Regions from separate parts of the Colwellia sp. MB3u-8 genome, predicted to be linked through region 2. Evidence: predicted binding sites of a transcription regulator. Region 2 holds the regulator's gene; the other holds the start of a gene.
The links. The regulator LexA, encoded in region 2, represses DNA repair genes until DNA is damaged. The targets are predictions, from matches to a motif close to TACTGTATNNNNATACAGTA.
Positions count from the first base shown of each region.

Region 1: the regulator LexA is predicted to act here: its motif matches at 3,033-3,052, upstream of H4J54_RS09630 (DNA recombination protein RmuC).

Region 1 covers NZ_JACGVA010000062.1:145,432-153,380, reverse strand. The annotation lists gene pabB (aminodeoxychorismate synthase component I) at 1-1,089, opposite strand, end outside; gene H4J54_RS09635 (fumarate hydratase) at 1,294-2,820, shown strand; gene H4J54_RS09630 (DNA recombination protein RmuC) at 3,065-4,573, shown strand; gene H4J54_RS09625 (sodium-dependent transporter) at 5,073-6,410, opposite strand; gene H4J54_RS09620 (glutamate-5-semialdehyde dehydrogenase) at 6,777-7,949, opposite strand, start outside.
Region 2 covers NZ_JACGVA010000068.1:83,674-92,468, reverse strand. The annotation lists gene H4J54_RS12895 (SURF1 family protein) at 1-589, opposite strand, end outside; gene H4J54_RS12890 (DUF2909 domain-containing protein) at 641-850, shown strand; gene H4J54_RS12885 (cytochrome c oxidase subunit 3) at 921-1,805, opposite strand; gene H4J54_RS12880 (cytochrome c oxidase assembly protein) at 1,836-2,420, opposite strand; gene ctaD (cytochrome c oxidase subunit I) at 2,432-4,036, opposite strand; gene coxB (cytochrome c oxidase subunit II) at 4,049-5,539, opposite strand; gene lexA (transcriptional repressor LexA) at 6,176-6,790, opposite strand; gene H4J54_RS12860 (hypothetical protein) at 7,136-7,438, shown strand; gene oxyR (DNA-binding transcriptional regulator OxyR) at 7,703-8,605, shown strand; gene ahpF (alkyl hydroperoxide reductase subunit F) at 8,738-8,795, opposite strand, start outside.

The DNA.
Region 1 (7,949 bases), on a different contig from region 2:
AACTAAGTGATGCACAGCTGGAAAGCTTTCAATGGCAAAAAGTGCTGGCACGGTTACTGTACCGGGTAGACAAACACGACTAATATCATTACGTAACAGATCAACTATCATCAGGTTTTCGGCTTTATCTTTACTGGCCTGCTGCAGTTCAATAGCATTAGCTTGATCTTGGACTGTATCATCGCTGCGTGGGCGCGTACCTTTAATCGGCTTACTTTGTACCTTATTATCCACCAATTGTAAAAATCGCTCAGGTGAAATACTTAAAATAGCACTCTCCTCAAAACGTAAAAAAGCTGAGAAAGGAGCTATGTTTGCTTGTCTCAAGGCGCAATACGCTTGATATTCGCTACCGGCATACTGGGCGGTAAAACGCTGGGCTAGATTAATTTGATAACAATCGCCAGACAGCAGGTAGTCATGCACTTGCTTAAATTTATCACGATATTGTTCAGGCGCCATATTTGATTGCCACGGCGTAGTTAACTTGAAATTATTTTCTGGCGCTTTTAGCTCAACGACTTGTTCAGTAGCTTGCGCTTTATTTTGTAAAAGGGCGCGGTTAAAAAATGCAATAAAATCCGCTCTTTGTTCATCAAGACATAACAACCAAAATTGTTGTAATTTTCGATCATAGATTACCGCATGTTGGTAGATACCAATGGCCATTTCAGGTATATCAATATCTTTACTGTTTTTCTGTTTTATGGCCTCAAAACGTTTACCTAAATCGTAGGCGAAATAGCCGACTGCACCGCCTTTAAAAGGCAAGTCGTGTTCAGTAATGTCGAAATGACTAAAGCTCGCCTTTTGTTCACGTTTCAATAACAATAATGGGTCGTCATGACTATGATACTCACTGTTGTCGATTTTATGGATAATGTGAGTCACATTACCCACAGTGGTTAGTGTGGTATTAGGTTGCCAAACCATAATGTCATAGCGGCTATCAACATGGCTGCTTTCACAGGAGTCTAGCCACATTGCCCAAGGTTGCTCAGCAAGTGTGGCAAAAAGTGACTGACTATCAAAGCTTAGATCAAGCTGAAGTAATTTAGCGGATAGCTGCGTTGGGGAATTAGTCGGCAAAATATTCTCACAGGTTTTATGTTAAGTCATTATATTCAAACTACCTTGAGTTATTCAATGCTGCAGTTCGAAGTGGGGTTGCTATATTTGATCGCTATTATTAGACCATTTGATACTAGTAGGTCTTTAACAAGCAAGGTATGATATCGGCAAATTTATAACTTTCAACTCTTCTCTCGCCCAATTAATAAAAAAGAGACCGTTATGGCCATTATTAAACAAAAAGATTTAATCGAAAGTGTTGCAGACGCGCTGCAATATATTTCTTACTACCATCCGCTAGATTTTATTCAAGCACTTGAAAAGGCTTACCACAAAGAAGAAAGCCAGGCAGCTAAAGATGCCATTGCGCAAATCTTAATTAATTCGCGTATGTCGGCTCATGGCAAGCGACCTATTTGTCAAGATACCGGTATTGTTACCTGTTTCGTCAAAGTGGGTATGGCTGTGCAGTGGGATAACACGGATATGACAGTGCAGCAAATGGTGGATGAAGGTACTCGTCGTGCTTATCTTAATCCGGATAACCCATTACGTGCATCTATCGTTTCTGACCCGGCAGGTAAGCGCATCAACACGAAAGATAATACGCCAGCGGTTGTGCATATTGAGATGGTGCCAGGTGATCAGATAGACGTGATGATCGCGGCCAAAGGCGGCGGCAGTGAAAACAAATCTAAAATGGCGATGTTAAACCCAAGTGATTCTATTGCCGACTGGGTTGTTAAAACTTTACCCACTATGGGCGCTGGTTGGTGTCCGCCCGGCATGCTGGGTATAGGTATTGGTGGAACGGCTGAAAAAGCGGGTGTATTAGCTAAAGAAAGCTTAATGGAACCCGTAAATATTCAAGACCTTATCGACCGTGGTCCAGAAAATGCGGAAGAAGAATTACGTTTAGAAATTTACGATAGGGTAAATAAACTCGGTATTGGCGCGCAAGGCTTAGGGGGTTTAACAACGGTTGTTGATATCAAAATCATGTCAGTGCCGACTCATGCGGCGTCAAAACCCGTAGTGATGATCCCAAATTGCGCGGCAACTCGTCATGTACACTTTCATCTTGACGGCTCGGGTCCTGCCGACTTAACGCCACCTAAATTAGAAGATTGGCCAGAAATTACCTGGGAAGTGGGTGAAAATGTTCGTCGTGTTAACGTTGATGAGTTATCAAAAGCGGATATAAGTAGCTGGAAAACCGGCGAAACCGTTTTACTTAGCGGCACCATTTTAACCGGTCGTGACGCGGCCCATAAACGCATTCAAGACATGTTAGCTGCCGGAGAGAAACTGCCGGTTGACTTTACTGATAAATTTATTTATTACGTGGGTCCGGTTGATGCGATAGGTGATGAAGCAGTAGGCCCAGCAGGACCAACAACAGCAACCCGTATGGATAAGTTTACTGAAATGATGCTAGCAGAAACGGGTTTGCTAGGCACTATCGGTAAAGCCGAACGTGGCCCTGAAACCGTTCAGTCGATTAAAAATCATAAGTCGGTCTATTTAATGGCGGTGGGCGGCGCAGCCTATTTAGTTTCTAAAGCTATTAAGAAAGCAAAAGTAGTGGCTTTTGAAGATATGGGTATGGAAGCTATTTACGAATTTGTGGTTGAAGATATGCCAGTCACTGTCGCCGTGGATAGTTTAGGTGAATCAGTTCATGTTACTGGTCCAGCAATTTGGCAAGTAAAAATTGAAGAGCTAGACAGAAAATCAAAAGAAAAATAACCCGTTAGATTAGTCTAAACGCCCATTAGGGCGTTTTTTTTGGTCAAAATAAAGGCAACTTAATATCAATACAACTAGCCAAAAACACCAAAATTTAAACGTGTCTTTTTAGGTTATTGATAAATTGTTTATATTGGCTAAAGATGTCTTCATTAACTGACCCGAGTTGATGTTAAATAACGATTAACCTTATTAATAAAGTATGCTTTAATAACTGTTAATATTTACAGTATTTGGCTTTACAATGAATTCACTATCCAACTCTTCACTCACTTCTTCACTTAACCCGCCACTTAACTTCCCATTCAATTCACCTTGGTTAGCTTTAGATAATTTTCCTGTCTTGGTTTTGATGGTGTTAGTGTTAATTATTAGTTTAATTATCAGTGTTTTAGTTTTATTTCGCCAAGTAAAAAATAGCCAAGTATCCTCTTTAGCACAGCAGCAACTTTTGCAGCAGTTAGTTGAAAAAGTAAACCTTAGTTATGAAGTTAACGGCAATAATCAGCAGCAACTACAACAACAATTAAGTTTTAATCATCAACAATTAGCTCATCAGCAAAGTGAATTGAAAACTTACTTTGAGCAGCAAATTTCCGATTTTAAATTAAAATTATTACGCCAACATGGTGAGCAAGGTGAAAAACAAGCGCAGCAACTGTATAGCCATAGTGAGCAACTTAAAAAGACCTTATATGAACACCACGTTACTTTTAATGATAATCAACGCAACGCCACAGAACAATTATCTAGCCAACTTACAGCAACCTCTAAACTTGGCCGAGAAGAAATGGCAAAATCACTGCATTTATCCAGTGAGCAAATGGCTAAAAGAATTGATGAATTAACGATTTCAACTGATAACCGTCTAAAAGATATTAGTGGTCAGGTCGAAAAGCGTTTAGCCGACGGCTTCGAAAAAACCACCAAAACCTTTAATGACATTTTACAACGATTAGCCTTAATTGATGATGCACAGAAAAAAATTACTGAACTGTCCACTAATGTGGTGAGCTTGCAAGAAGTACTGTCAGATAAACGCTCACGTGGTGCTTTTGGCGAAGTACAGTTAAATGCTTTAATTCGTAACGTATTACCGGAACAGCACTTTTCACTGCAACATACCTTGTCAAACGGTAAAATTGCTGACTGTATTTTATTTCTACCTAAGCCAACCGGTAATGTGGTGGTTGACTCCAAGTTTCCGCTAGAAAGCTATAAAAAAATGGCTGACAATACCTTAGGTGAATTTGAGCGCAAAGCAGCAGAGCGGCAATTTAAAATTGATATTAAGAAGCATATTAATGATATCAGTGATAAATATTTAATTGAAAAAGAAACTGCCGATGGCGCAATAATGTTTATTCCAGCAGAAGCTATTTTTGCAGAAATACATGCACACCACGGCGACTTGGTTGATTATGCCAATAAAAAACGCGTTTGGTTAGCCTCGCCAACGACACTTATGGCAATTTTAACCACCGCACGTTCAGTGTTAAAAGACGAAGCAACCCGCAAACAAATACATGTTATTCAAGCGCATTTATCGCATCTTTCGACTGACTTTTCTCGCTTTAAGGGCCGTTTTGCCAATTTAGCAAAACATATTGATCAAGCGGCAAGTGACGTAAAACAAATCCATACCTCAGCGGATAAGATCAGCAACCGTTTTGATAAAATAGAGCAGGTAGAATTAAAGCAAGAAGAAACTGAAAAAGAAGCCGAGGAAGAGGAGAGTGTAGCGATAACATAGAATTAAATAAGACTATAATTTCAGTGTTCTAGCAGCAGTAGGTTAATGCTCAATCAATATCAGGACTATAAATTATTTGCTCATGGCTGACAGTAAGTGTTAACAGTGAACGCTAAATACCAAGTTGCCCTCGTCGATATTTTACTTCGGTATTATGCCTGGGCAATAATCTTAAAGCTCAATACTCAACAAAGTGTAAAATTAGCCAAGCCAGTATTATACCAACCAGTAAAAATAGCTTGAAATAATATGAGCCAATAGGTGAGCTAGTAAACGCTTATAGGTATATCTTTATATGCCTAGCGGGTTAACAAGGCTTTCAATGAAAATAGGCTTTAAGCCACATAAATTTACGGCATAAATACCGAGCTAGAGTTGGATGATGATGCTTTAAAAAACGCCCCTACAGCCGTGTATAGTGACGTTTTTTAAATGATGGTTTTACGCTAATAGCGCTAAAGTAAAGTTAATCGCGCCATTAGCATTTCATCTATTTGACTTAATTTAATATAGCCACATTGACAAATACGACCGTTAACAATAACGGACAAACAAAGCGTAAATAATTGCCCCATATGGGTAACCATTTCCTGCCTTCTTGCAAAGAAACATCGCGTAGCTTGTTACCGCGTTTCCATAACCAGCCAACAACAATAAAGTAAAACAAACAGCTCAGTGGCTGTAAAATAGTCGTAAGTACACGAATAACCATGCCAAACAGGCTATCAAAAAATGTGATTATGGTCATACTGGCGGTTAATACAATAGCTGATACCAACCAAGTTGCCTTAGAGCGGCTAAGATTTTTATCTTCAACAAGATAAGAAACAGGTACTTCTGTTGAAGAAATGGTTGAGGTGAGGGCTGCAATCGATAATAACGAAAAAAATCCTATGGCTACTACCATGCCTATGTTACCCATAGAGTTAAAAAGCTCAGGCAATATGTTGAAAATAAGTTGACCTTCACCAATTAACTTATCATCTTGAAATACTTGCTGTCCGGCGGCTTCGGCAACATACAGTGCTGGAATAATTAATAAACCAGCCATAAAAGCAATAAAGGTATCGAGTGCGGTAATAGAAATAGCGAGCTTACCTATATCGTCATCTTTCTTCATATAAGAGCCGTAAACCATCATGCCACCAACGCCAATAGAGAGTGAGAAAAAGGCTTGGCCCATGGCAGAAATAATTAACTTTGGATTGGTGACCTGTGAAAAATCGGGTATTAAATATGTTCTTAAGCCTTTTTCTGCACCAGGTTGTTGCAATATGTAAGTAATTAACGCGACTAGCATGATCAATAAAACTGGCATTAATCGCGCAGACCATTTTTCAATGCCGGCGTTAACCCCTTGATGAATAATAGCCGCGCCAAGTAATATAAAAACGGGTGTAAACAATAAATTTCTTAACGTGCTTGATGTAGCAAGCCACTGAGCAATGTCATGATAACCCAATAACTCTGCAAGTGGTGATATTGCATGTGCGAGCATCCATCCAGCTACAATGGTGTAGAAACTTAACATCATGATGGCGCCACCTAAACCAATCAGACCGGCATATTTACCAAGCCTTGGTTCGGTGTCGCGACAAGCATCTTCTAATGCTGAAACTGGATTTTTCTGTGCTTGATTACCAATATAAACTTCGGCATAAAGTGCCGGTAGGGCGAGTAATACGGTAACGACTAAATAAACAAATAAAAAGGCGCCACCACCATTATTGGCGGCTTGAGTCGGAAAACCCCAAATATTGCCTAAACCAATGGCCGAACCTGCGGCAGCGAGAACAAAACCTATTCTCGAATGAAATGAATCTCTGATATTACTCATAAATGATAATTATTATTGTGGTTGTTAATGCTTTGGTTTGAGCTTACCTAGTTCACACAGGTTAGCAAAGTTTTTTTAACGATTTGTTGGTTTTGATTTTATGTTTTTATCATTTTATTTTTGCAGGGTGACTTATGGGGTGTTAAGTAAGCAATAGTTAATAAAACGTTAAGGATTAAAGATTTTAAATGTACAATAATGGTAAAAGAACATAAACCGTTTTAAAAAATAAACTGCTAAGACACTTTTCTATTTCAGCATCTTATCAAAATCTATGGTTTGCAAATAGATAAAGTAAAACACAAAGCTCTTAATCAATAGCGATTAATAGCTTTGTGTTTTACTTAGTTCATCTTGTGCTTAGGATTAAGGACGAATTTGTCCTTGGCCAGCAACACGATATTTAAATATGGTTAGTTGCTCAAGACCTACAGGTCCACGTGCGTGAATTTTACCTGTAGCAATACCGATTTCAGCACCCATACCAAATTCACCACCATCTGAAAACTGGGTTGATGCATTATGCATCACTACCGCTGAATCAACTGCACGCATAAAAATTTCTGCTGTTTCTGCGTTTTCAGTAATAATAGCGTCAGTATGTTTAGACGAGTGCTGGTCAATAAAATCAAGCGCTTCTTCTAAGTCGGCTACAACTTTGACCGATAAAATAGCGTCAAGATATTCGGTGTCCCAGTCAGCGTCATTAGCGGGATTAATTCGTGCGTCACAGGCTTGAGCTGCAAGGTCACCTCGAACTTCACAATGCGCTAAGGTATTAAGCAATTTAGGCAAAAACTCAGCAGCTATTGCTTGGTTTACGACTAAACTTTCGGTCGCACCACAAACACCGGTTCTACGTAGTTTGGCATTTTTAACAATACTCAATGCTTTTGCTAAGTCGGCGTCTTTATCAATATAAATGTGGTTGTTGCCATCGAGATGTAACAATGTTGGCACTTGAGCTTCGTTTCTCACTAGCTCCACAAGGCCACGGCCACCACGAGGTATAACTAAGTCTACATATTCAGCACAACGTAGTAATGCAGCAACGGCAGAACGGTCATCGGTATCAACGAGTTGTATACAAGTGGTTGGTAAATTAGCTGCACGCAAGCCTTTCGCCATACACTCAACAATAATGCGAGTAGAATTAAGACTTTCAGAGCCGCCGCGCAATATTACCGTATTACCTGATTTTAGACATAAGGCACCGGCATCTGCACCAACATTAGGGCGAGACTCATAGATCATGCCGATAACACCGATAGGGGTTGATACACGGGTTATTTTTAGGCCATTGGGACGATCAAATTCTGCCAAGGCTCGACCAATAGGATCGGGTAATTTGGCAATGCTTTCTAAGGCGACAGCCATAGCTTCGACTCTTTCAGGGTTCAATTCAAGGCGATCAATAAATGACTCAGCTTTACCCGCTTTTCTAACACTTAAAACGTCTAAAGCATTTGCTTCGAGTAGTGCTGGCGTATTCTGACGTAACGCATCTGCGGCAACGGTTAATGCTTGGTTTTTTTGTTC
Region 2 (8,795 bases):
TTTTATCTAAATAAACGACAAAGGGCAATAGTTTCTTGCCAATTAATTCTGAAAACTTATCTAGTTCGATTTGCTGTACTCGTAATGGCCAGGACGGATTAGTTAAGTTTTGTGCTTGTAATTGAATACCCACTTCCACTTCTCGCACATGGCCTGTGATGGTGTGTTGGCCAGTAATAGGGCTGATTTCAGGTAATATATTTCGGTCAATTGAGCCTTGTACCCAACCTAGATTCACTAATATAGCATCACCATTACTTTCAATGATTTGATAAACACGATAACCCAAACGGCCTTTATTGGGTTGGTTGTCGAGTAAAAATATTTTATCGCCAACAAAATCACCCTTTAACTGAATAGGTAAATCGTTAATACCATCTTGTAAACCGCTCAGTGTTAATACTTGCGCTAGTGATAAGTCTTGGCGTTGACTTAACTCACTGATGCGCTGTTGACGTTGTTCTTTTTCAAGCGCTCGGTCAACCTGCCAAAATCCGAGCTTGATTAATGACGAAAATACTAGCATGGTAAATATAACCATCGGCCAGTTAAGTTGCTTGAATTTGTGCTTAAGTGATACCGACTTCATAAACTACCGCATGTTGACTAACTAAAAACAGATGATAAAAGAGAGAATACTGTGTTAATTAAATTTATTGTTGTCGGCTTATTAGCCTTTATGGTTTATAACCTATTTCGAGCGTTATTCATTATGAATAAAAATGATCCGAATAAAGCATCTATGTCTAAATTTATAGGACGACGGGTGATGACCTCTGTTGTACTGGTGTTATTACTACTACTGGGTATTCTCACCGGAGTGATTACACCTAACCCTAGTCCGTATTAAATAGTCAAAAGGTACGATATTTATCAAGATAAATATCGTACCTTAAACTGCTTATTCAAACACAATAGCGTTAAATAATATAAACGAACACGAACAGTATTACCCACACTACATCAACAAAATGCCAATACCAACTCGCGGCTTGAAAGGCAAAATGGTTTTTCGGCGTAAAATGCCCCTTAAATACTCGAATAAGCATCACTAGCAGCATAATTGTCCCTAAGGTCACATGCATACCGTGAAAGCCTGTTAGCAAATAAAAGGTATTGCCATAAATGCCACTGTCTAAATACAATTTCATTTCGTCGGCATAACCATGGGCGTATTCTAAGCCTTGGCAAAACAAAAACACCACACCTAGCACAACGGTCAGCCCTAACCAAAATTTCAATAAACCACGTTTATTCTGCTCTAACGAAACATGAGCAAAATGGGCAGTAATTGATGAAGTTAACAACAAAATAGTGTTAATTAATGGCAAGCCATACCAACCCATAGCTGTAGTTTCAGTACCGTCTGGCGTTTTAATTAATGGCCAAGTCGCGGTAAATTCAGGCCATAAAATTATTGCCGTTGCTGCATTATTTCCGGCGCCATCAAGCCAGGGTACTGAAAAAGTACGGGCGTAAAGTAAGGCGCCAAAAAAAGCGGCAAAAAACATCACTTCTGAAAAAATAAACCAACTCATACCTTGGCGGAATGAATTGTCCATTTGGTGGCTATATTTACCTGACATTGACTCGGTAATAACATTGTTAAACCAACCAAACATCATATAAATAATCAATGCAATACCCGCCAGCAATACCCAGCCGCCGCCTGCATTTTCAGGGTTATTCAAATTTGCAACATAATTTGCCGCACCTACAGCAATCAAAAATAAGGCAATAGCGCCTACTATTGGCCATTTGCTTTGCGCTGGTACGTAATAACTTTCGTATTCTTTTATTGTCATTGTTGTTCCCCTCATTTAAGTGCCAAGCACTTAAGAATCAACCGAGCTTGTAATGTCGTACAAGGTGTAAGATAGGGTGATGGTGGATACGTCATCGGGTATGTCCAAATCGACATAAAATTGCAATCCCATTTCAACATCCTCACTGGCTTTTAACGGTTGGCTATTAAAACAAAAGCATTCTATCTTTTGAAAATAAACCGCCGCCCGTCCTGGTGATACTGACGGTACAGCTTGTCCGACAATATCTCTTGTAGACTCATTTTTAGCGTAAAATATAACGGTTTTTCGCTCACCTGGGTGTACTTCTACTTCATTAACCATTGGCTCAAACTTCCAAGGGATACCTTTGGCTGTCCGAGTCAAAAATTGTACGGTAATCGTACGTTCGGTATCTATGCTCTTGACGTTGTAACTTGCCGCAACATTAGATGTTTTTCCGTTTAACCCCGTGATATCACAAAAAACGTCGTATAACGGCACCATCGCAAAACCAAAACCAAACATACCAAAAACAATCAACATCAGTTTTTTTACTGTTTTTTTCACCGAAGCATCATGCGTTGTCGCTTGTGCTTGCTTTGATAACTTGTTTTGCGATTCACCGTTAGTCATTTTAGCTCCACTTAATCAATTTTTGGTGGCGTTGTGAACGTGTGGTATGGCGCAGGGCTAGGCACTGTCCATTCCAAACCTTCAGCTCCATCCCAAGGTTTCATCGGCGCTTTTTCTCCGCCTCTAATACACTTGATAACCAATACCAAGAAGATTAACTGCGAAATACCAAAGGCAAAGCCACCAATACTCACCCACTTATTAAAGTCAGCAAACTGCAAAGCATAATCAGGAATACGACGAGGCATACCGGCCAAACCTAAAAAGTGCATTGGGAAAAACAATAAGTTTACTGAAATAAGTGAACACCAAAAATGCCACTTACTTAACGTATCGTTATACATGTGACCCGTCCATTTTGGTAACCAGTAATAAGCGCCAGCAAAAATAGAAAACAACGCCCCAGTAACCAATACATAGTGGAAATGAGCCACAACAAAGTAAGTATCGTGATATTGAAAATCAGCTGGGGTCATTGCTAGCATCAAGCCAGAAAAGCCACCGATAGTGAACAAAATCACAAAGGCAATAGAGAACAACATAGGGGTTTCAAAACTAAGAGACCCACGCCACATAGTAGCTGCCCAGTTAAAGACTTTCACCCCTGTAGGTACGGCAATTAACATCGTGCAATACATAAAGAATAATTCGCCAAATAACGGCATACCCGTGGTAAACATGTGATGCGCCCAAACGATAAACGACAAAAATGCAATGGATGCAGTCGCGTAAACCATTGAACTGTAGCCAAATAGAGGCTTACGTGAGAAGGCTGGAATCGTTGTAGAGACAATACCAAATGCAGGTAAAATCATGATGTAAACTTCAGGATGACCAAAGAACCAGAAAATATGCTGGAACATTACCGGGTCACCACCACCGGCGGCGTCAAAGAAACTGGTGCCAAAATAGGTATCGGTTAACACCATAGTAACGGTACCCGCGAGCACCGGCATCACCGCTATTAACAAGTAAGCCGTAATGAAAAATGTCCAAACAAATAATGGCATTTTCATGTAAGTCATACCAGGCGCACGCATATTCATAATGGTTACAACGATGTTAATTGCGCCCATAATTGAGGAAATACCCATAATATGTACCGCAAAAACGAAGAACGCTGTACTGCCGTTACTATAGGTGGTTGATAAAGGCGCGTAGAAGGTCCAACCAAAGTTTGGTGCACCACTTTCCATAAAGAAAGACGACAATAAAATAGCGAAAGCAAAGGGTAATATCCAAAAGCTCCAGTTATTCAGCCTAGGTAGTGCCATATCTGGCGCACCAACCATCATAGGTAGCATCCAGTTAGCCAAACCGGTAAAGGCTGGCATTATCGCACCAAATACCATAATAAGACCGTGTACTGTGGTCATTTGGTTAAAGAAATCAGGCTCAATTATCTGTAGTCCAGGCTGAAATAATTCAGCTCGGATAACCAACGCCATAGCACCGCCAGTTAAAAACATGATAAAAGAGAACCATAAATACATCGAACCAATGTCTTTATGGTTTGTGGTATATAACCAGCGTTTTATGCCGGTCATTTTATGATCATGGTGCTCACCGTCATGTGAATCATGCTCGGATTGATCATCAATTACATCAGTAGTCATTATAACGCCTCCCTACTTCGCGCTAGCAGCAACAACAGCTGCTGGCTGGACTAAATCACCGGTGTTATTACCCCAAGCGTTACGCTCATAAGTGACAACCGCCGCAATTTGCGTTTTAGTTAATTGGCCGGCAAAAGCCGCCATCGCTGGATTTTTCTTGCTGCCGTTAAGCACCATATCCAAATGCACTGCTACATCACCGGTAGCAATCACACTACCTTTAAGTGCAGGAAAAACAGGCGCCATACCTTCACCCGTAGCTTGATGACAAGCAGCACAAGCTGTCATGTAGACATCTTCACCCAGGGCCATTAATTCATCTTGGCTATAAACCTTTGATAAATCTTCTTTCGGTATAACTTTGGCAACAGTTGCAGCAACTTGTTCTTTAACTTCTTCAACCGCTTGCTCAACCGTATCTGAGGTACTTGCGCCACTGACCGCTTGCACGTCAGCCGCTTGAACAGCTTCACCCGTATTGTTACCCCAAGCATTACGCTCATAAGTTACAACCGCCGCAATTTCTTTTAAGCTTAATTGCTTACCATAAGCTTGCATGCCGGTACCTGCTTTACCATTAACGACAATATCTATATGCGCGCTAGCTGGACCCGTTGTGGCAATAGCACTACCTTTAAGGGCTGGAAATGCGGGAGGTAAACCTTGGCCACTGACTTGGTGACACGCTGCGCAGTAGGCGGTATAGGTTGTTTCTCCTAGTTGCATTAATTCGTCCATTGAAGCCGAAGCATTTAACGACGCCGCTTCAGCAGCTGCTGCATTGGCTTGCATTTGCTTTTGCTCATCAAGCCAAATGGCGTAATCTGCTTCAGACTTAACTTCAACCACTATCGGCATAAAGCCGTGGTCTTTGCCACACAACTCAGCACATTGGCCACGATAAACACCGGGTTCATCGACCTTGGTCCAAGCTTCATTAATAAAGCCTGGGTTAGCATCTTGTTTTACCGCAAATGCCGGTACCCACCAAGCATGGATAACATCATCAGAAGTAATAACAAAACGCACTTTTTTATTGATTGGAATAACCAAAGGACGATCAACTTCTAACAGGTAATGTTCACCTTTTTCTGCTGAGGTACCATCTTGGTTTTCGTATTGTTCACGCGGAGTAGAAAGCACTGAATAAAATTCAAGGTCTTGATCAAAGTATTTATAATGCCATTTCCACTGAGAACCCGTTACTTGAATGGTTAAATCCGCATCATCGTTATTTTCCATATCGATCAGCGTAATAGTGGCTGGAAAAGCCATAGCAATTAGAATAACAACAGGAATCGCTGTCCAAAGAATTTCAACTTTTGTGCTTTCATGAAAGGTTGCTGGTTTAAAGCCTTTTGATTTACGGTGAAACACCATAGACCAAAACATAGCACCAAAGACCACAACACCAATAGCAGTACAGATATAGAGCACTAGCATATGTAAATCATATACGTCTCTGCTCACCTCAGTAACACCTTTAGTTAAGTTCAGCGACATCTCTGCCCACACTGAACTAGAGAACAAGCCCCCTAGCAACAACAAACCTAGGTTACGTCTTTTCACACGACATCTCCTTCACCTTTAATTTAGGCCAAATAACATATTTTCATTATGAAAACCGGCTATTTAGCGCATACATTTATTATTATTTAAGTGACGCATTAATCAACAGTTGCCAATTGCGCCCTATTGTTTTTTTGTACGTTTTCCAGACTAGAATTACTTAAAACTTGATAGGGGTCAATTTTTAATTTCAAAAGCATGATAAATAAAAACCAATAAATACAATAGAGTAAATGCCCTAAACTGGACGACAAGTAGATTTTTAAAAGGATGGCTGCAATGTTCATATTTTGTTCAAGGCATAATTTTCATGCTGAATAATAAATAATCAACACAGAAACTTGCTGTATAAAAAGCAAGCTATTAGCGGTATTTATTGCCGAACAGGAGGATTGTTCTAACCAAAAAAATTGAGGTACATATTAGGCACAGAAATGGTTATCAAGCATAAGAAATACGCAGATTTTAACCCCCTAGATTAAACCTAGTGATAGTTAAATCTGCGAAATATAATGTAGAAAAATCTAGTTTAGGTAAATATTAGCATTTATGAAGTAAGTGCAAGCTGAACTACATCCAATCAGCCGCGCGAATAACACCAACGGCTAGACCTTCGATATTAAATTGCTGAAACTTTAAATCGACCTTAATCGGTGCAAAATCTTCATTTTCAGCATGTAAATAAACCACATTGCCCTCACGTTTAAAACGCTTAACGGTAACATCGTCTTCCACACGAGCAACAATCACTTGACCATTTTGCACGTCGGTTGTTTGATGAACAGCCAACAAGTCGCCATCCATAATGCCGATATCTTTCATGCTCTCGCCATTAACACGCAATAAATAATCAGCCGGAGGATGAAATAAATTGCCATCAACTTTGTAATGCTGCTCAACATGTTCTTGCGCCAAAATAGGCTCACCGGCCGCTACACGACCAATAAGTGGCAAACCATCTTCAGCGATAAACTCTTGTGTAAGACGAATACCACGCGATGTGCCAGGTAGCATTTCAATATAACCTTTCTTCGCTAGCGCTTTTAAATGTTCTTCTGCTGCATTGGCCGACTTAAAACCAAAAAAAGCAGCAATTTCAGCACGCGTTGGCGGCATACCTGTGTCGGAAATTTTTTCTCGGATCAGATCAAAAATCTGCTGTTGTCTGGGGGTTAAAGGGCGCATAGTTGTTCCTTAAGCTACTTAAGAGCGAGCCTGTATTTTTACACAGTATTACTGTTATTGTATACAGGCTGTAATTAAACGCAAGAAAATAATCATCCGCCTTTGCTAGTTTGGGTTTTAGTTGCAATGGTGGTGTTTCTAAAAACATTAAGTGCTCAATCCATGTTGTTGTAAGCGGCTTTCACGATTAAAATCAGTTAGGTGTGCATCACGGTCAATTTCATTGTTGATGAATCAAAAAGCACTGCTGATTAAGGTCATTAAAATAGCCATGAATAAAACTATTAACCTTGCTCAAACAGCAGGTATATAGGTTAATAAAACGTAGAAGGTGAATGGAAAATAATGAATAAAGACGAATATTTAGATTGTTGCCAAGCACAGTTGCTGAAAGTTTTTAGCCTCGCAAAAAATCATAAAAAAGATGATAAGCAAAAATTCAGGGCTGAAGGTTTTATCCATGCGGGTAAAGCGTTAGGCGTTATATCTCATGCAGAGGCTGTCGACGTTATCGCGCGAGCTCACTTTCAGGTATTTGGTGAAAGTATTGAATCTCGCCAAAATAGAAAAGCGAGCTTAAAAGAAGCTGTTGCTAAAGGTGATGAAAATTTTATTAACATTCCGGCTTATGAGCGATCAAAGCTATAATGCTTCAATCTCCCTCAACTCCTTAAGACTTTAAGACCTCAAAGTACCGTAAGTCATTTTACACAATGGCTTAAATACCCAGTGATGCAATAAGCGCCTCAGTTAACCAAGCTGTTGGCAAGTTTATAGCCTTTGCAAGCATGGTTTAGTCTGGGTATTAGCGCTTTCATTGCAGGCTTGGCTTGTCAGTATTCTAGCTAAACTCAGTACCTTAAGTTAACATCAATCTAGCTATCAACCACCTCATATCAATAGATGTAAACTATGATAAAAATTCGTGATTTAGAATATCTAACGGCCATTGCCGAATATAAGCATTTTGGCCATGCCGCTGAGGCTTGCTTTGTTAGTCAACCAACGCTAAGTGGTCAAATTCAAAAACTAGAACAACGCCTTAAGCTAACCTTAATTGAACGCCAACCGCGCAATGTTATGCTAACACCCGCAGGAGAAAAGTTAGTACAACAAGCTCGGCAAGTACTTAACGCCGCGAATAACTTTGAAGAAGCGGCAAAAGCGCTACTTGATCCCCTGTCAGGTGATTTACATATAGGCTTAATACCGACGTTAGCGCCATATATATTGCCGCATATTATGCCGGCACTAAACAGCAATCTAGCGAAAATAAACTTCTATTTACATGAAAATAGAACGCAAGATTTACTGCAACAATTGGAAACAGGTAAACTCGATATTTTAATTTTGCCTTGGTTGCCAGAAATGGCGCGTTTTGAACGTTACGATTTATTCACTGAGCCCTTGGTGATGGCAACGTCACCTTCACATCCACTGGCTAATAAAACTAAAGTAACATTTGATGATTTACATAATCAAAAAATTCTCACTTTAGAAGATGGCCATTGTTTGAGAGATCAAGCCATGGGCTATTGCTTTAGCGCTGGTGCGGAGGAAGATCATAGTTTTCGAGCCACCAGTCTTGAAACCTTACGTTATATGGTGGCCAGCAATATGGGTATTACGCTGCTACCACAGTTGGCGACAATTAATTATGCTCCACAAAAGCATATTCATTACATTCCTTTTGAAAGCCCGCAGCCGGTGCGTGAAATATCTTTACTTTGTCGTGCTGGTTACGCGCGTATGGAAAGTGTTAGAGCGGTGGTTAATGAAGTGCGCCAAGCAATGACGGGGTTATTTGATGAATAAATTAGCTATATTTCACAACACGCTTATTAGCTTCGACCAAAAACGCTATCGTTGCCAACGATAGCGTTTATTTTTTGAGTACTTATTGCACTAGCGTTTCAGTACTAATTAAAGCGACGAATTAATCCGCCATTAGGCTGCAGCTTCGCTAACGCTTTCAGTGTTTTCAAGCGGGTTCGGTGTTCTAATT